One region of the Streptomyces sp. NPDC054863 genome, then DNA from elsewhere that is predicted to be linked to it. Evidence: riboswitches for the same ligand, from Rfam matches in the RefSeq annotation. Region 1 holds a riboswitch; the other holds the start of a gene.

The links. Region 1 has a riboswitch for glycine ahead of gcvT (glycine cleavage system aminomethyltransferase GcvT). Riboswitches for the same ligand answer to the same signal wherever they lie in the genome.
Region 2: linked by a shared signal. The riboswitch ahead of gcvP (aminomethyl-transferring glycine dehydrogenase) and the one ahead of gcvT (glycine cleavage system aminomethyltransferase GcvT) in region 1 are both predicted to bind glycine.

What each region holds. Positions count from the first base shown of each region.
Region 1 is NZ_JBSGZD010000102.1:976-12,422, forward strand. It holds gene ACWGIG_RS19515 (L-serine ammonia-lyase) at 1-492, opposite strand, end outside; gene glyA (serine hydroxymethyltransferase) at 693-1,952, opposite strand; gene gcvH (glycine cleavage system protein GcvH) at 2,051-2,428, opposite strand; gene gcvT (glycine cleavage system aminomethyltransferase GcvT) at 2,563-3,678, opposite strand; glycine riboswitch at 3,714-3,826, opposite strand; glycine riboswitch at 3,827-3,923, opposite strand; gene ACWGIG_RS19535 (AAA family ATPase) at 4,070-4,750, shown strand; gene ACWGIG_RS19540 (enhanced serine sensitivity protein SseB) at 5,253-6,005, shown strand; gene ACWGIG_RS19545 (enhanced serine sensitivity protein SseB C-terminal domain-containing protein) at 6,236-7,018, shown strand; gene ACWGIG_RS19550 (ABC transporter permease) at 7,575-8,579, shown strand; gene ACWGIG_RS19555 (ABC transporter substrate-binding protein) at 8,653-10,437, shown strand; gene ACWGIG_RS19560 (ABC transporter permease) at 10,569-11,447, shown strand, end outside.
Region 2 is NZ_JBSGZD010000251.1:899-10,647, reverse strand. It holds gene ACWGIG_RS30540 (MerR family transcriptional regulator) at 145-753, shown strand; gene ACWGIG_RS30535 (DNA polymerase IV) at 798-2,267, shown strand; gene ACWGIG_RS30530 (PRC-barrel domain-containing protein) at 2,834-3,199, opposite strand; glycine riboswitch at 3,327-3,424, shown strand; gene gcvP (aminomethyl-transferring glycine dehydrogenase) at 3,624-6,512, shown strand; gene ACWGIG_RS30520 (DUF5999 family protein) at 6,639-6,836, opposite strand; gene ACWGIG_RS30515 (hypothetical protein) at 7,144-7,740, opposite strand; gene ACWGIG_RS30510 (glutamate--cysteine ligase) at 8,248-9,749, shown strand, end outside.

The DNA of each region.
Region 1 (11,447 bases):
GACCGCGTCCTCGTCGACGACGAAGCCGCCGCCGACCGAGTAGTAGGTCTTTTCGAGGAGGGGCGCGCCCGCCGCGTCGTACGCGAAGAGGGTCATTCCGTTCGCGTGGTACGGGAGGGAGCGGCGGCGGTGCAGGATCAGCTGGTTGGGCTCGTCGAAGTCGATCTCGTGCGCGGCGCCGATCTCGGTGCCCAGGAGACGCAGGCGGCCGGTGGTGCGGATGCGCTCCAGTTCGGCGTCGGCGGTCTCGACGTTGACCGTGCGCGGCGAGTGGCCCTCCAGGCCGAGCAGGACGGCCTTCGGGGTGCCGTGGCCGTGGCCGGTGGCGCCGAGCGAGCCGAAGAGTTCCGCCCGTACGGCGGTGGTCTGGGCGAGCAGGCCGTCCTTCTTGAGGCGTCCCACGAACATCCGGGCGGCCCGCATCGGGCCCACCGTGTGGGAGCTGGACGGGCCTATGCCGATCGAGAACAGGTCGAAGACCGAGATGGCCACAGCAGAACTCCTCAGAAGGGTGGCGGACGCCTTTGTCCGTCGGGCAGAACGGGTGTGCAGAAGCAGGACAGGTGCGGGGGTGCCTCGTTGCCCAGGGGCAACCGGGGCAACGGGCGGGGCACCGCACTCACTGTCCAGTGTGCGCGATGCCCCGTTTTTACGTATTGCTGGATTTGGACGTACAGATGAAGAGTACGGAACTACTTCAGTCCGGGGTAAAGCGGGTGCTTGTCGGCAAGTGCCGAAACGCGGGCCGACAGCGCCTTGACGTCGTACGAGGGCTTCAGGGCCTCCGCGATGATGTCGGCGACCTCGGTGAAGTCCTCGGTCTGGAAACCGCGGGTGGCGAGGGCGGGGGTGCCGATGCGCAGACCCGAGGTGACCATCGGCGGGCGAGGGTCGTTCGGGATGGCGTTGCGGTTGACCGTGATGCCGACCTCGTGGAGACGGTCCTCGGCCTGCTGGCCGTCCAGCTCCGAGTTGCGCAGGTCGACGAGGACCAGGTGGACGTCCGTACCGCCGGAGAGGACGGAGACGCCGTACTCGGTGACGTCGGACTGCACCAGGCGCTCGGCGAGGATGCGGGCGCCGTCCAGGGTGCGCTGCTGGCGCTCCTTGAACTCGTCCGAGGCCGCGACCTTGAAGGAGACGGCCTTGGCTGCGATCACGTGCTCCAGCGGGCCGCCCTGCTGACCCGGGAAGACTGCCGAGTTGATCTTCTTGGCGAGCTCCTGCGTGGAGAGGATCACGCCGCCGCGCGGACCGCCGAGGGTCTTGTGCGTCGTCGTGGTGACCACGTGGGCGTGCGGGACCGGGTTGGGGTGCAGCCCGGCCGCGACGAGGCCCGCGAAGTGCGCCATGTCGACCATCAGGTACGCGCCGACCTCGTCCGCGATCTTGCGGAAGGCGGCGAAGTCCAGCTGACGCGGGTAGGCGGACCAGCCGGCCACGATCAGCTTCGGCTGGGTCTCCTTGGCGAGGCGGGCGACCTCGTCCATGTCCACGACGCCGGTCTCGTCGACGTGGTACGGGACCACGTTGTAGAGCTTGCCGGAGAAGTTGATCTTCATGCCGTGGGTCAGGTGACCGCCGTGGGCCAGGCTGAGACCCATGATCGTGTCGCCCGGCTTGATCAGCGCGTGCATCGCGGCGGCGTTGGCCTGGGCGCCCGAGTGCGGCTGGACGTTCGCGTGCTCGGCACCGAACAGCGCCTTGATGCGGTCGATCGCGATCTGCTCGACGACGTCGACGTGCTCGCAGCCGCCGTAGTAGCGGCGGCCCGGGTAGCCCTCGGCGTACTTGTTGGTGAGGACCGAGCCCTGGGCCTCCATGACCGCGACCGGAGCGAAGTTCTCCGAGGCGATCATTTCGAGGGTGGACTGCTGGCGGTGGAGCTCGGCGTCGACAGCGGCGGCGACGTCCGGGTCCAGCTCGTGGAGGGAGGAGTTGAGAAGCGACATCAGGCGAGTCCCTAGGGGGTTCAGGCGATTGAAGTTGCCGGAGCGTTTCAGAGGCCGCTGCGTTTCAGTGGCCGGGGCGCTTCAGGTGCCGGAGCGCTTCAGCTGCCGGAGAGTGCGGAGTACTCCTCGGCGGAGAGCAGGTCGGACGGCTCTTCCGTGATGCGCACCTTGAACAGCCAGCCGCCCTCGAAGGGAGCGGAGTTCACCAGCGACGGGTCCTCCACGACGGCCTGGTTGGCCTCGACGACCTCACCGGTCACCGGGGCGTACAGGTCGCTGACGGACTTCGTCGACTCCAGCTCGCCACAGGTCTCGCCCGCGGTGACCGTGTCGCCGACCTCGGGGAGCTGGGCGAAGACGACGTCACCGAGTGCGTTGGCCGCGAACTCCGTGATGCCGACCGTCGCGACGCCGTCCTCGGACGTCGCGAGCCACTCGTGCTCCTTGCTGTAACGCAGCTGCTGGGGGTTGCTCATGGCTGAATTCTCCTGGATGCGGGGGAGTGCTGAGGAACGGGGTCTTGACAGATGAGACGGGGGTACGCCCCTGAGGATGCGGCGTTCGTCACTTCTGGTGCGTGTGGAGCCTCACCTGTGGTGCTTGTGGAGCGTCACTTCTGGCGCTTGTAGAACGGCAGGGCGACGACTTCGTACGGCTCGTGGCTGCCGCGGATGTCGACGCCGACGCCCGCCGTGCCGGGCGCGGCGAGGGCCGCGTCGACGTACGCCATCGCGATCGGCCTGCCGAGGGTGGGGGACGGGGCACCGGAGGTCACCTCGCCCACGACCTTGCCCTCGTGGACGACCTGGTAGCCGGAGCGCGGGACCCGGCGGCCCTCGGCGATCAGGCCGACGAGCTTGCGCGGCGGGGCGCTCTCGGCGCGCGCGGCGGCTGCCTCCAGGGACGTACGCCCGACGAAGTCGCCTTCCTTCTCGAACTTGACGACCCGGCCGAGACCGGCGTCGAAGGGGGTGAGCTTCGTCGTCAGCTCGTTGCCGTACAGCGGCATGCCCGCCTCCAGGCGGAGCGTGTCGCGGCAGGACAGGCCGCACGGGATGAGGCCGACGCCCGCGCCCGCCTCGGTCAGTGCCTGCCACAGCGCCTCCGCGTGGATCGGCTCGACGAAGAGCTCGAAGCCGTCCTCGCCGGTGTAGCCGGTACGGGCGATCAGTGCCGGGACACCGGCGACGGTGCCGGGCAGGCCCGCGTAGTACTTCAGGCCGTCGAGGTCGGCGTCCGTGACGGACTTGAGGATGCCGGGGGACTCGGGGCCCTGCACGGCGATCAGCGCGTACGCGTCGCGGTCGTCGCGTACGACGGCGTCGAAGCCCTCGGAGCGGGTGACGAGGGCGTCCAGGACGACCTGGGCGTTGCCGGCGTTGGCGACCACCATGTACTCGGTCTCGCCCAGGCGGTAGACGATCAGGTCGTCGACGATGCCGCCGTCCTCCTGGCAGATCATCGTGTACCGGGCGCGGCCGAGGCCGACGGTGCCGATGTTGCCGACGAGGGCGAAGTTGAGGAGGTCGACGGCCTGCGGGCCGGTCACCGTGATCTCGCCCATGTGGGAGAGGTCGAAGAGGCCGGCCCTGGTGCGTACGGCGTTGTGCTCGTCGCGCTCGGAGGCGTACCGCAGCGGCATGTCCCAGCCCGCGAAGTCGGTCATGGTCGCACCGAGCGAGCGGTGCAGGGCATCGAGGGCAGTGAGACGGGGTGCGGTGCTCATGACTGAAGACTCCCAGGGCATGACGACGAGGACTGTCCTCCCCATCTGTCATCGGAACCTGAGAGGTTCGCCGGGGCAACTGCGACCGGCTTGCACCTTGGGTGGGGTCACCGCCCGTGACAGGGGGTGACCCGCTTTTCAGATCTGCCTCGCCCGCGCGGTACGGGGCCTGAGAGATTCAAGGGAGGAGCTTGCTCCTTCGGCGTCCGGGGCACTGGTGTCCCGGACTCTCCCGCGCGGATTCATACGGCCGTTGTGAAGTTGGGTGTGCGCAGGGGCTGCCTGGCGCGCACATCATTGCACGCCCCCTCCGGTCGGCAAATCGCTTGTCCCGCATTACCTTTTCTTTACACTTCTTGGGCAAGGGTGAGTCGTACCCACAGGGGGAGGGGTGAGGACGTTGCAGCAGTCCAGTGCATGTGCCGCTACGGCAGGCGTGGCGGCGAAGCCAGGTCCGGGGGTGACGGCGGGCGTGAGGGCGGTGGGGCCCGTGCCGGTCGTGCGCGATCTGCGGGAGCGGGCCGGGAGGAGTCCGCGCCTGCTGACGTTCGCCGCGGGGGACGTGGTGGTCGTGTCCGGGCTGCCGGGCAGCGGGAAGTCCACCCTGATCCGCAAGGCGGTGGCGGGGGTCCGCACCATCGATTCGCAGGACGTGCGGGAGCGCTGGGACCTGAGAATGCCGCGCGCACTGCCGTACGCCCTCTACCGCCCGCTGGTGCGGATCGCCCACTACGCCGGGCTGCGGCAGGCGCTGCGCTCGGGCGAGAGCGTGGTCGTGCACGACTGCGGTACGCAGGCGTGGGTGCGGCGCTGGCTGGCGCGCGAGGCGCGCAGACGCGGACGCGGGCTGCGGCTGGTCCTGCTCGACGTGACGCCCGAGGTGGCCAGGGACGGCCAGCGCGAGCGCGGACGGGGAGTCTCCGGTTACGCCTTCGCACGGCACCGGCGGGCCGTCGGCACGCTGGTCCGTGACGCCGAGGGCGAGCGGCTGCCCGCCGGGTGCGCATCGGCGGTGCTCCTGGACCGGGAGGCGGCGGGGGCGCTGCGGGAGATCGGCTTCGAGGCGGGCTGAGTGCGGGGTGAGGGGCTGGGCCTGGAGTGAGCGGGCTGGGCCTGGAGTGAGCGGGCTCGGCCTGGAGTGAGCGGGCTCGGCCTGGAGTGAGCGGGCTCTGGGCTCGGGGGAGCGGGCTTGGGGCCGGGGCGAGCAGGGCTGGGGCCGGGTGAGCGGGATGGGGCCCGAGGTGGGTGGGCTGGGGCCGGTGTACGGGCCCTTGCCGTCCGGGGACGGGCCCGGCGATAGGGTCGTTGCGCAGGGCGGGAGCAGCGAGAAGGAGCAGTCCGTGGACATTCCGGAGACGACGGGGCAGTACGACGCGGAAGGCATGGGTCCGGGCATGGGCCAGGCCTCCGGCCACGGCGTGGGCCCGGGCGTGGGCCAAGTCCCCGGGCCCGGCGTGGGTCCGGGAGAAGGCCACGGTGTGGGCCAGGTCCCCGGCCACGGCGTGGGCCAGGTCCCCGGCCCCGGCGTGGGTCCGGGAGAAGGCCACGGTGCGGGTCAGGCCCCCGGCCCCGGCGTGGATCCGGGACACGGCAGCGGCTGGCCGGGGAACGAGCTCGAAGAGGTGCTGGCCGCCTCGCTCGGCAGCCCCGCCGCCGGCGCCCGTCTCGTCGAGACGATCGGCCGCAGCCCCCTGTGGATCCCGCTGCCGAACGGCGGCGGCCCCGACCGGGGACCGCTCGACCTGCCCACCACGGAGATCGACGGACAGGCGTACGTCCCCGTCTTCAGCTCCGAACAGCAGTTCCTGCAGTGCGTGGGCGGCCACATGGCGTTCGCCGTCGCGCCCGCCGTGGAGTTCGCGCGCGGGCTGCCGCCGCAGCTGGGCATCGTCGTGAACCCGGGCGGCAACGTCGGCGCACCGCTGCCGCCGCCCGCCGTCGCCGAACTGTGCAGGACCGGGCGCACGCCGCTGGACGGGCCCGCGACCGGCGGCCGGGTGCGGCTGTTCGAGCCGGACTGGCAGGAGGAGCCGGTCGACTTCCTCGCCGCCGCCGCGGGCGAGTTCCAGCAGAGCGGCGTGGTCGTCACCGCCCGCCGCGCGCTGGCCAGCATCGAGGGCGAAGACCCCGTCCTGTTCGTCGGCGTACAGCTGTCGTCCTGGGAGGGCGCCGACCGCAACGCGCCGATGGACGCGCTCGGCCGGGCGCTCGGCCGCGAGTCGGTGCCGTGGCCGGTGCACCTGCTGCTGCTCGACATGGCGCAGCAGGACCCGGTGGCCGTCTGGATGCTGGAGCGGGCACGGCCCTTCTACCAACGCGAACACTGAGATCCGCCCGGGGGAGCACCGGGAACCGTTCACAGGGCACCGGGATCCGCCCGGAATCGCCTGGGATCAGCACACGGGAACACGGAACCCCGGTCCTTCGGGGAGACTGTCGAAACCGACACCGACGCGGTGTCACCAGTGCCGCTTAAGCTGGTTTGATGACCTCGCCACACGGGGGCGGATTGGTCGACACGGTGGACTCGGTGGATCGAAGAGGGGCGGGACCCAGGGTGAGCGCGTCAGGCACCGCGGCGGCCGGACAGGTCGAGCACATGCTGCGCCAGGTGACGCCCGGGCGGTTCGACGCGTACGAGGCGCTGCTGCACGCCCTCTCGGACGGCCGGCTGTGGATGCTGCTGTGGCACGGCACCGCCGGATCCCCCGACGCCCAGTACGGGAACATGGAGGTCGACGGCTTCGGCTACGCGCCGTGCGTCACCTCCGCGCAGGAGCTCGCCGCGAGCGGCTGGAACCGGGCGTACGAAGTGGGCACCGGCGTCGACCTGGCCCGCGCCCTCTACCCCGACCGCTGGGGCATCTGGCTGAACCCGCACGCCCCCGGCGGCGGCGTCGGCATCCCCTGGCTCGACCTGCGGCGCATCGCCACCGGTCTGGACCGGATGCCCGCAGGCCCGCTGCGGATGTCCGAACCCGCCCTGGAAATCCCGCAGTTCTACGCCCAGCTGTCCCAGAACGCCCACCGCACCCCGGCCGTCCGGGCGCTCAGCCGCGCCTGGGTGCAGCCGGCGCTGGGTGCTCCGTACCTCGCCATCGGTCTCGACCTGTACGACACGAGCCGGCAGTCGGTCGAGGCGGTGCGGGCGATGATGCAGCAGTCCATCGGTGTCGTCCCCGACGGGCTGCCGGTGTCCACGGTCGCGATGACCGACGAGCACGACCCGGTCGGCATGTGGCTGCGCGCCAATGCCCGGCCGTTCTACGACCGCGACGCGCACGCGCCCGCGCCGACCGGTGCGCCGGGATACGGCTACCCGCCGTCGCGCGCGTACTGACACGGCTGCGCCTGCACGTCTGCGCCTGCACGTCTGCGTCTGCACATCTGCGTCTGCGCGGACACGTCTGCACGGCTGCGTCTGCGCGGACACGTCTGCACGGCTGCGTCTGCGCGGCTGCATCCTGGCGCCCGCGCGGCTGCATCCAGGCGCCCGCACACCTGCACGGCCGCATCTGAACGGCCCTGAGCAAATGCCCTTCCCCGGCACAATTCCCCTGCCCGCGCGCCGAGTTCGCGCCGTATGGTCGGCCCGTTGACGTGTCGGCGATGGTCTGTCCCAATTTAGTTGCTATGAAGGCCAGTTGGGGCGTACTGCTGGAGCTTGGTCCCAATTGCCCCCTGTTCGCCCCTCGTTAACCCTCGTCCGGATACCGGAACACCCCTGAAAGCGTCACGGTTGCGCATCCTTTGGCCGGGGGGTCTGGCGGGGTGTGGCTTCCGCATTGAAGACTCCCCGAATCAAGGGGCGTTCGCCCTGTGTTCGACAAGCTTCAAGCCGCCACTAGCGGCGAGCAAGGGCCGGTCACCGCTGGCCGAGAGGGGTCGCAACCACGATGACGGCACCATTGCCCGACACGAGTGCGGGGACGGATCCGGCGCAGGACGCCGCCGTTGCCGCACATGTCGTGACCAAGGCCGTCGAAGGACGGTCGCTGCGCCAGATCGCCTGGACCCGGCTCAAGCGCGACAAGCTGGCCCTGGCCGGCGGCGCAGTCGTCCTGTTCCTGGTGCTCGTCGCGATCTTCGCCCCGTGGATCGTGGACCTGCTGGGGCATCCGCCCGACGAGTACCACGAGGAAATGATCGACCCGCTGACCTCGAACCCGATCGGTGCCTGGGGTGGCGCCAACTCGGACTTCCTGTTCGGGGTCGAGCCGGTCAACGGCCGTGACGTCTTCAGCCGCATCGTCTACGGTGCGCGCGTCTCGCTGCTGGTCGGCTTCCTCGCCGCGGTCGTCGCCGTGGTGCTCGGCACGCTGCTCGGCATCGTCGCCGGCTTCTTCGGCGGCTGGATCGACGCGGTCATCAGCCGTGTGATGGACATGCTGCTGTCGTTCCCGCAGCTCCTGTTCATCATCGCGCTGGTCTCGGTGCTGCCCAACGAGATCCTCGGTCTCAGCGGCACGGGCGTGCGCATGCTCGTCCTGATCATGGTCATCGGCTTCTTCGGCTGGCCGTACATCGGCCGCATCGTCAGGGGCCAGACGCTGTCACTGCGTGAGCGCGAGTACGTCGAGGCGGCTCGCAGTCTCGGCGCCGGGCGCGGCTACGTCCTGTTCAAGGAACTGCTGCCCAACCTGGTCGCCCCGATCACCGTCTACATGACGCTGATGATCCCGACCAACATCCTCACGGAGGCCGCGCTCAGCTTCCTCGGTGTGGGGGTCAAGCCGCCGACCGCGTCGTGGGGACAGATGCTGTCCAACGCCATCTCGACCTTCGAGTACGTGCCGACGTACATGATCATCCCCGGCGTCGCGATCTTCATCACCGTGATGGCCTTCAACCTCTTCGGAGACGGGGTCAGGGACGCCCTCGACCCCAAGGGCACGCGCTGATGCGACGACCCACCCAGAGCTCCGGTCCGGCGCATCGCACGGACCGTGATTCCCATGACGGAGGAAGTAGATCGTGACAACCATGAGGACACCCAGGCGAAAGACGGCCGCCGCGTCGGCCATCGTCGTCGCGGCTCTGCTGACCACCGCTGCCTGCGGCGGAGGCGGCAGCAAGGGCGGCAAGGACGGCGCCGACGGCAAGGGACCCGGCTTCAACGCCGCCAACAGCAAGGTCCTCAACGCGTCGGACAAGAAGGGCGGGACCCTCAAGTTCATCGGCACGCAGGACGCCGACTCCTGGGACCCGCAGCGCGGTTACTACGGCTTCATGTGGGACTTCGCGCGCTACTACACGCGCACGCTGATCTCCTACAAGCCCGCACCGGGCAAGGAGAGCGAAGAGCTGGTCCCCGACCTGGCCAGCGGTCTCGCCGAGGTCTCCGCGGACAAGAAGACCTACACGTACAAGCTCAAGGACGGCATCAAGTGGGAGGACGGCAAGCCGATCACCTCCCAGCACGTCAAGTACGGCATTGAGCGCATCTGGGCCGACAAGGTCATCTCCGGCGGTCCGCTCTACCTCCAGCAGGTGCTGGACCCGGAGAAGACCTACAAGGGTCCCTACGAGGACAAGGCGCCGGACAAGCTCGGCCTGAAGGCCATCGAGACGCCCGACGACAAGACCATCGTCTTCAAGCTCCCGGCGCCCAACGTCGACTTCGAGCAGATGCTGGCCATGCCGTCCGGCACCCCGGTCCGCCCGGACCTGGACACCAAGTCCAAGTACGCCCTCAAGCCGGCGTCGGTGGGCCCGTACAAGTTCGACTCCTACGAGCCGAACAAGTCCATCAAGCTCAGCCGCAACCCGCACTGGGACGCCAAGACGGACCCGATCCGCAAGGCGCTCCCGGACAAGATCGACGTCACCTTCATCACCAACGCCGACGAGATGGACAACCGTCTCATCAACGGTGACTACGACGTCGACATCAACGGCACCGGCCTCAGCTCGGCGGGCCGCACCAAGGCGATCCAGAAGCACAAGGGCAACATCGACAACCCGGACACCGGCTACATCCGTTACGCGGTCTTCCCGCAGACGGTCAAGCCGTTCGACAACGTCCACTGCCGCAAGGCCGTGATCTACGGCAGCGACCACAAGTCGCTGCAGACCGCCCGCGGTGGCCCGATGGCCGGTGGTGACATCGCCACGAACATGCTGCCGAAGATCATCAGCGGTTCGGACCCGAAGTACGACCCGTACGGGGCCCTGGAGAACGACGGCGCGGCGAACATCGCCAAGGCCAAGGAAGAGCTGAAGCTCTGCAACAAGCCGGAAGGCTTCTCGACCACCATCGCGGTCCGCAACAACAAGCCGGCCGAGGTCGCCACGGCCCAGTCGATGCAGGCTTCGCTGGCCAAGGTCAACATCAAGGCCGAGATCGACCAGTACGACGGTGCCCAGTCCAACACCGTGATCGGCGCACCGAAGGTCGTCGAGAAGAAGAACTACGGCATCATCATCATGGGCTGGGGCCCGGACTTCTCGTCCGGCCAGGGCTTCCTGCTGCCGCTCGTCGGTTCGAAGTACATCACCGAGAGCGGTAACAACAACTACTCGATGCTGAAGGACCCGAAGATCGACAAGGGTCTCGCCGACGCCATCGCTGCCAAGACGCCCGAAGAGGCGGCCAAGATCTACAGCGACGTCAACAAGATGGTCTCGGAGCACGCGGTCTACCTGCCGTTCGTGTTCGAGAAGAACATCAAGTGGCGCAGCAGCCGCCTGACGAACGTCTACACCACCACCAACAACAACGGTTACTACGACTACGCCTCGCTCGGCGTCGTCAAGTAGTGACTTTCCGATCGCTCCGCCGGCGCACCCGCCGCTAGGCACGAAGGGCAGGTGAGGGCCGTCGCGTGACGGGTCGGGGCAGGTACCGCAATCCGGTGCCTTCCCCGGCCCGTCCCGCCGGGCCGAGAGCAGTGCTCGCTTATCTCATCAGGCGGCTTGGCGCCGTCATAGTGATGCTTCTGATCGTCATTTTCGTGACGTTCGCCATCTTCTTCCTGGTCCCCAAATGGGCAGGTCTCGACCTGGCCAGTATGTTCATCGGCAAGCAGGCCGACCCCGAAACCATCAAGGCGATCGGGGAGAAGCTCAAGCTGAACGACCCGATCCTGGTCCAGCTCTGGGAGTTCATCTCAGGACTGTTCGTCGGTCGCGACTACAACAGCTTCGGCGACGACATCCACTGCCCGGCCCCCTGTTTCGGCTACTCCTTCCGCACCGAGCAGCCGATCTGGCCGCTCCTGCAGGACCGCCTCCCGGTCACCCTCGGCCTCGTCGCCGGTGCGGCCGTCCTCTGGCTGGTCATGGGCGTCGTCACCGGCATGATCTCCGCGCTCAAGCGCGGCACGCTGTGGGACCGCGGTTCCATGGCCATCGCCCTGGCCGGCGTCTCGCTGCCGATCTACTTCACCGGCATGCTCGCGCTGTCGGTCTTCACCTACAGCCTGGGCTGGCTGGACGGTCAGTACGTGCCCTTCGCCGATTCACCGGGCAGCTGGTTCGCCGGCATGATCATGCCCTGGGTCACGCTGGCCTTCCTCCAGGCGGCGATGTACGCACGGCTCACCCGGGCCACCATGATGGAAGTCATGGGCGAGGACTACGTCCGGACCGCACGGGCCAAGGGCCTGAGTGAACGCGTGGTCATCGGCAAGCACGCCATGCGTTCCACCATGGCGCCGATCCTCACCGTCTTCGGCATGGACGTCGGCGCCCTGATCGGCGGAGCGATCCTGACCGAGACCACGTTCAGTATTCCCGGACTCGGCGGCGCCGTGCTCCAGGCGATCAAG
Region 2 (9,749 bases), on a different contig from region 1:
GCATTCGAGAAGTCTTTCCCCGATGAGAGGCACGGGAAACCACTCTCAGGGTGATTATCACTCGGCGTGCCGAGTGTGGCGATCGTTGACGCACCCCGGGTGACTGCCTACCGTCGACAAGGCAGGTCAAGGACGGAGGTCGGCGTGAGAATCAGCGGCGACGGTACGGCGACGGGCGGGCCGTATCCGCTCGGCAGTTCGGCCGACCCCACAGCAAGTCAGCACACCCTCGCGGCGGCACAGGCCGCTACCGGGGTGACCGAGACGGTTGGGTACCGGGGGCCCACCGCATGCGCGGCGGCCGGTATCACGTACCGGCAATTGGACTACTGGGCGCGCACCGGGCTCGTGGAGCCGAGTGTGCGGCCCGCCTACGGGTCCGGGACGCAACGGCTCTACAGCTTTCGTGACGTCGTTGTCCTCAAGATCGTCAAGCGGTTCCTGGACACCGGTGTCGCGCTCCAGAACATCCGCGCCGCCGTGCAGCACCTCCGGGAGCGAGGCTTCCAGGATCTGGAGCGGATGACGCTCATGAGCGACGGGGCGACCGTCTACGAGTGTGTCTCGCCGGACGAGGTCGTCAGCCTGTTGCAGGGCGGCCAGGGGATCTTCGGGATCGCCGTGGGCGTGGTGTGGCGGGACGTGGAGGCGGCTTTGTCGCAGCTGCACGGGGAGCGCGTCGACACGGGCGAGACGCTGGTCGGGAACAATCCGGGGGACGAGTTGGCGCGCCGGCGGAACCGGGCCGGCTGACGCCCTTCGGCCGATTGTCAGTGGCGTAGGGCAGCATCGGTGGTGTGAGGATCGCGCCGACCATTCTGCATCTCGACATGGATGCCTTCTTCGCCGCCGCAGAGCAGGCGGCGAAACCCAGCCTGCGCGGGAAACCGGTGGTCGTGGGCGGGCTGGGGCCCCGTGGGGTGGTCGCCACCGCTTCGTACGAGGCGAGACGCTTCGGGGTGCATTCGGCGATGCCGATGGCGCAGGCTCGCAGGCTCGCGCCGAACGCCGCCTACCTGGTGCCGCGCTTCTCGCTCTACCGGACGGTGAGCGAGCAGGTGATGGAGTTGCTGGGGCAGCTGTCGCCCCTCGTGGAGCCGCTCAGCATGGACGAGGCGTTCGTGGACCTGGAGGCGGGCGGGACGGCCGCCGACACCGAGTCCGCGCGGGAGGTCGGCGAGCGGCTGCGGGAGCGGATCAGGGAGGTCACCGGGCTGAGCGGGTCGGTGGGGCTCGCGGGCTCCAAAATGCTGGCCAAGATCGCGTCCGAGCAGGCCAAGCCGGACGGGCTGGTGCTGATAGCCCCGGGGACCGAGCGGGAGCTGCTCGCGCCCATGTCCGTGCGGATCCTGCCCGGGGTGGGACCCGCGACGGGGGATCACCTGCGGCGGGCCGGGATGACGACGGTGGCCGACCTCGCGGCGGCGGGCGAGGACGAGCTCGTACGGCTGCTGGGGAGGGCGCACGGGGCGTCGCTGTACCGGATGGCCCGGGGGATCGACGACCGGCCCGTGGTGGCGGAGCGGGACGCGAAGTCGGTGTCGGTCGAGGACACCTTTGACGTGGATCTGCACGACCGGGTGCGGGTGCGGTCCGAGGTGGAGCGCCTGGCGGAGCGGTGTGTGCAGCGGCTGCGGGCTGCGGGACGGTCGGGGCGGACCGTGGTGCTCAAGGTGCGGAGGTTCGACTTCTCGACGCTGACGCGGTCGGAGACGCTGCGAGGGCCGACGGACGACACCGGGGTCGTGCGGGAGGCGGCTGCACGGCTGCTGGAGGGTGTGGACACGACGGGTGGGGTGCGGCTGCTGGGCGTGGGGGTGACGGGGCTGGCGGACTTTACCCAGGAGGACCTTTTTGCGCAGGCGGCGCAGGCCGCGCAGGTTGCGCGGGAGTCGGGGGAGGGCGGGGAAATGGCGGCTGGGGTTGATGCGGGGGAGGGGGATTTGGGGCGTACCGGGTTGGCGGATTCTGCGGGGGAGGGTGTTGAGGAGGCAGGGGCGGAGGGGGAGAGGGCCGGGGGTGAGGCCGGGGGCGACGGGGGTGAGCCGGTTGCTGAGCGGCGGTGGCATGCGGGGCACGACGTGCGGCATGCGGAGTACGGCGCGGGGTGGGTGCAGGGCAGCGGGGTGGGGCGGGTGACGGTGCGGTTCGAGGAGCCGGGGTCGCCGGGTCCGGGGCGAGTGCGGACCTTCCGGGTGGACGATCCGGAGTTGGAGGTGGCGGAGCCGTTGCCGTTGGTGGGGGTGCCGGGGGACATGGGGCCTTAAGGAGGTGGGTGGGGCAGCCTGGGCCTTCGGCGGCGGAGGGCGATGGAGGGGCTGGGCGTCGGCGCGGGTGGGGAGCGTCGTGCGGGTGCGGGTGCGGGTGCGGGTGCGGGTGCGGGTGCGGGTGCGGGTGGTGGGGTGTGCGGGGGTGTGGGGGTGGGCGTGATGCGTGCGGGGGGTGGTGGGTCTGTGGTGCGGGTGGGGCGGGTGTGATGCGTGCGCGGTGCGGTGGGGGTGGTGGGTCTGTGGTGCGGGTGGGGCGATCGGGGTGTGGTCGGACCTGGATGAGCTGAAGGCGTACTGGCAGTGCGGTGCGGGTGGGGCGGGGGTGATGCGTGCGTGGTGCGGTGGGGTAGTGGTGATGGGGGGATGGGGCCGTGGGGTGGGGGTGGGTCTGTTCGGAGTGAGGGTGCAGGTGGGTCCGCCGGGTCCGTGAGCTCCCGCCATGCTCTCGGTTTCGGTTGAGGGGGCGGTCCCGTCAGGCTCTCGACCCCGTGCGGGTGGGGGAGATCGGGCTTGTCCCAGGTGGAACGCATGCCCGCAGCGTGGGGGTGCCGTGGGGGTGGCGGTCAGGATTCTCCGTTGGCCAGGGTGCCGAAGTCTTTGTCGGGGGTGGTGGGGGGCGGGGAGTTGAGGCCGTAGTGGTGGTAGAGCTGGAGTTCTTGTTCGGGGGAGAGGTGGCGGCCTACGCCGAAGTCCGGGGCGTCTCTGATCAGGGACTTTTCGAAGGGGATGCGAAGGGTGTTGCCCACGAGGCTGCTGGGTTCCAGGGGGACGAAGGCGTCGCGGGTGAAGAGACCGGTGCGGACGGCTGCCCACTCCGGGATGCCCGTGGCGTCGTCCAGGTAGACCTCGTCCACCGTTCCGATCTTGGTGCCGTTGCGGTCGAATGCTTTGCGGCCGATCAGGCTGCGCGGATCGATGTCGGTCTGCACGGTCGGTCCCTTCAACTGGTCGCAACTGCTGTGTGAACCCCGTAAAACATACGAAAGAGCAGAATTGAGAGCCTGGCCACTCGAGGGATTGCGGCGGGAGTGCGCTGGTAGGCTGGCCGATGGCTGCTGACCCTGTGCGGGAGAGTCCTCCGAGGTGGATTTCGGAGGCGCCGAAGGAGCAACTCCTCCCCGGAATCTCTCAGGCCCCTGTACCGCACGGACGAGGTCACTCTGGAAAGCAGGGCGGGTGGCGGGCACGGCACAGGCCGGTGCGTGATCCTTCCTCACCGACGGTGAAAGTCGGAGCTCCGTACGTGGTGCTCCGGTGAAGCTCTCAGGTTGAGATGACAGAGGGGGAGGCCGTCCGGGTACCCGTGCCGTGGTGCCCCTCGCAGGTCGTGTCAGACCAGGAGGCCTTCCGCAGATGACCGCCAACCGTCGTATTGCGCTCGCAGAGCTTGAGCGTGGAATCCCCTTTGAGCAGCGTCATATCGGACCTGATGGTGAAGCGCAGGCCAAGATGCTCGCGCAGGTCGGGTACGGGTCGCTGGACGAGCTGACCGCCGCTGCGGTGCCTGACGCGATCAAGAACGCCGAGGCGCTGGGCCTGCCGGACGCGCGGACCGAGGCCGAGGTGCTGGCCGAGCTGCGCATGCTCGCCGACCGCAACCAGGTGCTGGCCCCGATGATCGGTCTCGGGTACTACGGGACGTTCACTCCGCCCGTCATCCTGCGGAACGTGATGGAGAACCCGGCCTGGTACACGGCTTACACGCCCTACCAGCCGGAGATCTCGCAGGGCCGCCTTGAAGCGCTGCTCAACTTCCAGACCATGGTGGCCGAGCTGACCGGGCTGCCGACGTCGGGCGCTTCGCTGCTCGACGAGGGCACCGCGGCGGCCGAGGCCATGTCGCTGGCGCGGCGGGTCGGCAAGGTCAAGAAGGGAGTGTTCCTCGTCGATGCGGAAACGCTTCCGCAGACCATTGCCGTGATTCAGACACGGGCCGAGCCGACGGGTGTGGAGGTTGTCGTCGCCGACCTCGCGGGAGGAATCCCGGCCGAGCTCGCCGAGCGCGGTGTGTTCGGTCTGCTGCTGCAGTACCCGGGCGCCTCCGGTGTCGTACGGGACATCAAGCCGGTCATCGACCAGGCGCACGAGCTGGGCGCCATCGTCACCGTCGCCGCGGATCTGCTGGCGCTGACGCTGCTGACCTCGCCGGGTGAGCTGGGCGCCGACATCGCCGTCGGTACGACGCAGCGATTCGGTGTGCCGATGGGCTTCGGCGGACCGCACGCCGGGTTCATGGCCGTACGCGAGAAGTTCGCGCGCAGCCTGCCGGGGCGGCTCGTGGGCGTGTCCGTGGACGCGGACGGAAACAAGGCGTACCGGCTGGCGCTCCAGACGCGTGAGCAGCACATCCGCCGCGAGAAGGCGACCAGCAACATCTGTACGGCGCAGGTGCTGCTGGCCGTCATGGCCGGGATGTACGCCGTCTACCACGGCCCCGAGGGGCTCAAGGGGATCGCGCGGCGGACGCACCGCTACGCGTCGATCCTCGCCGAGGGGCTGCGGGCCGGTGGCGTCGAGGTCGTGCACGGGGAGTACTTCGACACGCTGACCGTACGAGTGCCGGGCAAGGCCGCCGAGGTCGTCGCCGCCGCGCGGGACCACGGGGTCAATGTGCGGCTGGTGGACGCAGACCTGGTGTCCGTGGCGTGCGACGAGACCACTGCTCGGGCCCAAGTGACCGCGGTCTGGGCCGCGTTCGGGGTCCAGGGCGACATCGAGGCGCTGGACGCGGCGGTCGGCGAGGCGCTGCCCGAGGCCCTGCTGCGCACCGACGACTTCCTGACCCACCCGGTCTTCCACCAGCACCGCTCCGAGACGGCCATGCTGCGCTACCTGCGCAGGCTCGCCGACCGCGACTACGCGCTGGACCGCGGCATGATCCCGCTCGGCTCCTGCACCATGAAGCTGAACGCGACGACCGAGATGGAGCCGGTGACCTGGCCGGAGTTCGCCCAGATCCACCCCTTCGCGCCGATCGAGCAGGCCGCCGGCTATCTGACGCTCATCCGTGAGCTGGAGGAGCGGCTCGCCGAGGTCACCGGGTACGACGCGGTGTCCATCCAGCCCAACGCCGGTTCGCAGGGTGAGCTGGCCGGGCTGCTCGCCGTACGGGCGTACCACCGGGCCAACGGCGACGAGCAGCGCACCGTGTGCCTGATTCCGTCGTCCGCGCACGGCACGAACGCCGCGAGCGCGGTCATGGCCGGGATGAAGGTCGTCGTGGTGAAGACCGCGGACGACGGCGAGGTCGACGTCGAGGACCTGCGGGCCAAGATCGAGCAGTACCGGGACGAGCTGTCGGTGCTGATGATCACCTACCCGTCCACGCACGGCGTCTTCGAGGAGCACGTCGCCGACATCTGCGCGACCGTGCACGAGGCCGGCGGTCAGGTGTACGTCGACGGCGCCAACCTCAACGCGCTGGTGGGCCTCGCCAAGCCGGGCAAGTTCGGCGGCGACGTCAGCCACTTGAACCTGCACAAGACCTTCTGCATCCCGCACGGCGGTGGCGGTCCCGGCGTCGGCCCGGTCGGTGTGCGCGCGCACCTCGCGCCGTACCTCCCGAACCACCCGCTCCAGCCGTCGGCAGGACCGGAGACGGGCGTCGGCCCGATCTCGGCCGCACCGTGGGGCTCGGCCGGCATCCTGCCGATCTCCTGGGCGTACGTACGGCTCATGGGTGGCGAGGGCCTGAAGCGGGCCACACAGGTGGCGGTGCTCGCCGCGAACTACATCGCGAAGCGTCTTGAGCCGCACTTCCCGGTCCTCTACACCGGTCCGAACGGCCTCGTCGCGCACGAGTGCATCGTGGACCTGCGCCCGCTGTCGAAGGCGACGGGTGTGAGTGTGGACGACATCGCCAAGCGCCTCATCGACTACGGCTTCCACGCGCCGACCATGTCGTTCCCGGTCGCAGGGACGCTGATGATCGAGCCGACGGAGAGCGAGAACCTCTTCGAGCTGGACCGGTTCTGCGACACGATGATCGCGATCCGCGGCGAGATCGAGAAGGTCGCGGCGGGCGAATGGCCGGCCGACGACAACCCCCTGGCGAACGCCCCGCACACCGCTGCCGCGCTCGGTGGCGAGTGGACGCACGCGTACAGCCGTGAGGAGGCAGTCTTCCCGGCCGGGGTCTCGGCGGCCGACAAGTACTGGCCGCCGGTGCGCCGGATCGACGGTGCCTTCGGTGACCGCAACCTGGTCTGCTCCTGCCCGCCGATGGAGGAGTACGACAACTGACGGGTGCCGCCCGGCGGTTGACATGCGTGGGGGCCGGTTCGGAGTGGAAGCTCCGGGCCGGCCCCTTCGTCGTACGTCATTCTGCGTGGTGCGTGTGGCGGCTGTCTCAGCCTCTGCGCGGATCGCCTAGGCAGCGGTGGCCACGTCCAGCGGGCGGTGCGGTGCGATGATCTGCCCGTTCGGCAGCAGCTCGCCGGTGTCCTCGAAGAGGAGGACGCCGTTGCACAGCAGGCTCCAGCCCTGCTCCGGGTGGTTCGCCGTCGGACGGGCGGCCTCCCGGTCGGCTGATTCGGCGGTCGGGCAGGATGGCTGGTGCTGGCACATGGATGGGTTCTTTCGCTGCGTGGTGGTGGTGAAGGTGTCACTGCGGCTTGAATCGGTGTTCATGGCCGCCCCCGTATCAGTTGGTCCGGTTCCAGTGTTGCCCTACGGGCGTCGATCCGCAGGGATTTCACGGCAGCACTACTCACTGATTGAGGACGCATCACCCGTGCGGACGGTTCAGCTCAACTGCCCCCTCTCTTCGGGTGGTTCGGGGTGACCCGGGCGGGCTAGTCCGGATGGGTCACATGGGCACGGCGGCGCCCCGCGCCTCCGTGCGGGGAGGGCGGGGCGTCCGTACGGAGGACGGTCAGGCGGGCTGGCCGAGGAGCGGGACCGAGGGGACCGGGTTCAGTCGCAGGGTGAGGAGGGGCAGCAGGTCGGCGGCCTTGCAGGGGTGGTGCGGGGCGATGCCGGGAGGGGCGGGGGCCAGCGGCACCAGGATGTCGGACGGGGCAGGGGCGCCGGTGGAGGCGTCGGCGGTGGGGTCGCCGTGCAGCCACAGGGTCAGCATGTACAGGGCGGGAATGGACAGCAGGCGCGGTTGGTAGGCCGCGGCCATGCCCTCGGCCTGGCGCAGCGCGCGCTCGGTGGAGCTCAGGTAGGGGCCCTCGCAGAAGTGGGAGAAGGTCCAGCCGTCGGGGGTGAGCACGGTGTCGGCCGCGGCCACCGCCCGGTCGCCGTTGCGGATCAGGAACCGCCACCCGGTGAGGCGGGTACGGGGCGGCCGGGCGCCTCCGGTGATCTGGTCCAGGACGTGGACGGGGAGGGGGAGTTCGGGAGTGAGCGGCCCCTGGAGGGAACGGAGGGCCGGGGTGCGGGCTTCGGCGACGGCGGTGGGGGAGCCGAGTGCCGCGAGAACGCTGCGCAGGGCGGGCGCGGGAGCCGGGGGTACGTGCAGCGGCATGGTGGGTCGCCTCTCGCTCTGGGAGACATGGTGAAGCCTGGGCGGTGCGGACGGCGCTGTCAGCGGTGCGGGGCCGGAGGGGGCCTGGGGCGATGGCCTGGCGTCAACTCTCCGCCTCGTTCGCGGAGTTTATACGACACGTGTTCACACGGTGTTTCGTCTAGTCGTCGTAGATATGGCCCGCAAGGCAGTATTCGGCCCTGTGGAGAGGGCATTCAGTGAGGGAAAGGTCCCGATTCGGGGCGCGAAATGCAGGGCGCTTCCAGGGCATTTTCGACAGAGGTGGTCGGCTGGAACTCATCGGCATTTTTGACCACTTCCGCGCGGCTGGTAAATGCGCCCTGCACCATGCCCGCGGAATGTGCCCGCCGGAATTCGCACCGAGGGTACTGCGTACCGGTCGCGTGCGGGGCGTTATGGATCAGTCCGCCGGGGCATCATCGACCGTGAACCACAGGACGCAGTGGTCGTTGCCGCGGGCTGCCCCGGCTGAGGAAGGACGCTCCGATGGGTGAGAAGGTCGTGGCAAACGGATTCGACCTGGTTGACCGGCAGAAATACCGGCACAAGCTCCACGAGTGTCTGGCGGGGCTCGCGAGGCTCCTGGACGAGAAGAAGTTCGACCGGCCGAAGAATCTCATGGGGCTGGAGATCGAATTGAATCTCGCAGGGCCAGACGGGCTGCCGAAGATGATGAATGCGGAGGTGCTGGAGCGCATTGCGAGCCGGGATTTCCAGACCGAGCTCGGGATGTTCAACCTGGAGGTCAACATTGTTCCGCACCGGTTGGGCGGGCGCGTTCTCGATCAATTGGCGGAAGAACTGCGGACCGGTCTGGGCTATGCCCACCGGAAGGCCGCCGAGGTCGACGCGGGAATCGTGATGATCGGCATCCTGCCCACGCTGGGGCAGGGCGACCTGGTCCACGCGAACCTCTCGGACGTGGACCGCTACGAGCTGCTGAACGAGCAGATCGTGGCGGCCAGGGGTGAGCCCTTCCAGCTCGACATCGAGGGTGTCGAGCGCTTGACCTGCAACTTCGAGTCGATCGTGCCCGAATCGGCCTGTACGTCCGTGCAGTTGCACCTCCAGGTGACCCCGGGACGCTTCGCCGACGTGTGGAACGCGGCGCAGGCGGTCGCCGGGGTGCAGATCGCCGTGGGAGCCAACGCGCCCTTCCTGTTCGGGCACGAGCTGTGGCGGGAGTCGAGGCCGCCGCTGTTCACCCAGGCGACGGACACCCGGTCGCCGGAACTGATCGCGCAGGGGGTGCGGCCGCGGACCTGGTTCGGCGAGAAGTGGGTGGACTCGGCGTACGAACTCTTCGAGGAGAACCTGCGCTACTTCCCGGCCCTGCTGCCTCTCTGCGACGAGGAGGAGCCGCTGCGGGTGCTGGACGAGGGCGGGGTGCCGCAGCTCAAGGAGCTGGTGCTGCACAACGGGACCGTGTACCGGTGGAACCGGCCGGTGTACGGGATCGCCGACGGCGTGCCGCACCTGAGGGTGGAGAACCGGGTGTTGCCGGCGGGGCCGACCGTGACCGACGTGATCGCGAACGCGGCCTTCTACTACGGGCTGGTGCGGGCGCTCGCCGAGGACGCAAGGCCGGTGTGGCGGCGGATGGCGTTCGCGGACGCGGAGGCGAATTTCGACGCGGCCTGCCGGTACGGGATCGACGCGGAACTGGTGTGGCCACGGGCGGGGCGGGGCGCGGGTACGCAGAAGGTGCCGGCGGTGAAGCTCGTACGGGAGGAGCTGCTGCCGCTGGCCGCGGCGGGGCTGGACGCCTGGGGGGTGGAGGCGGCGGACCGGGACCGGTATCTCGGGGTGATCGAGGAGCGCTGCCGGAGGAAGGTGAACGGGGCTTCCTGGCAGGTGGACACGTATCACAGGGCGTTGGAGGCGGGGCTGGGGAGGGAGGCGGCGCTGGCGGCGATGACCCGGAGGTACGGGGAGCTGATGCATTCGGGGGAGCCGGTGCATTTGTGGGGGGTGGGGTTTCCGGGACG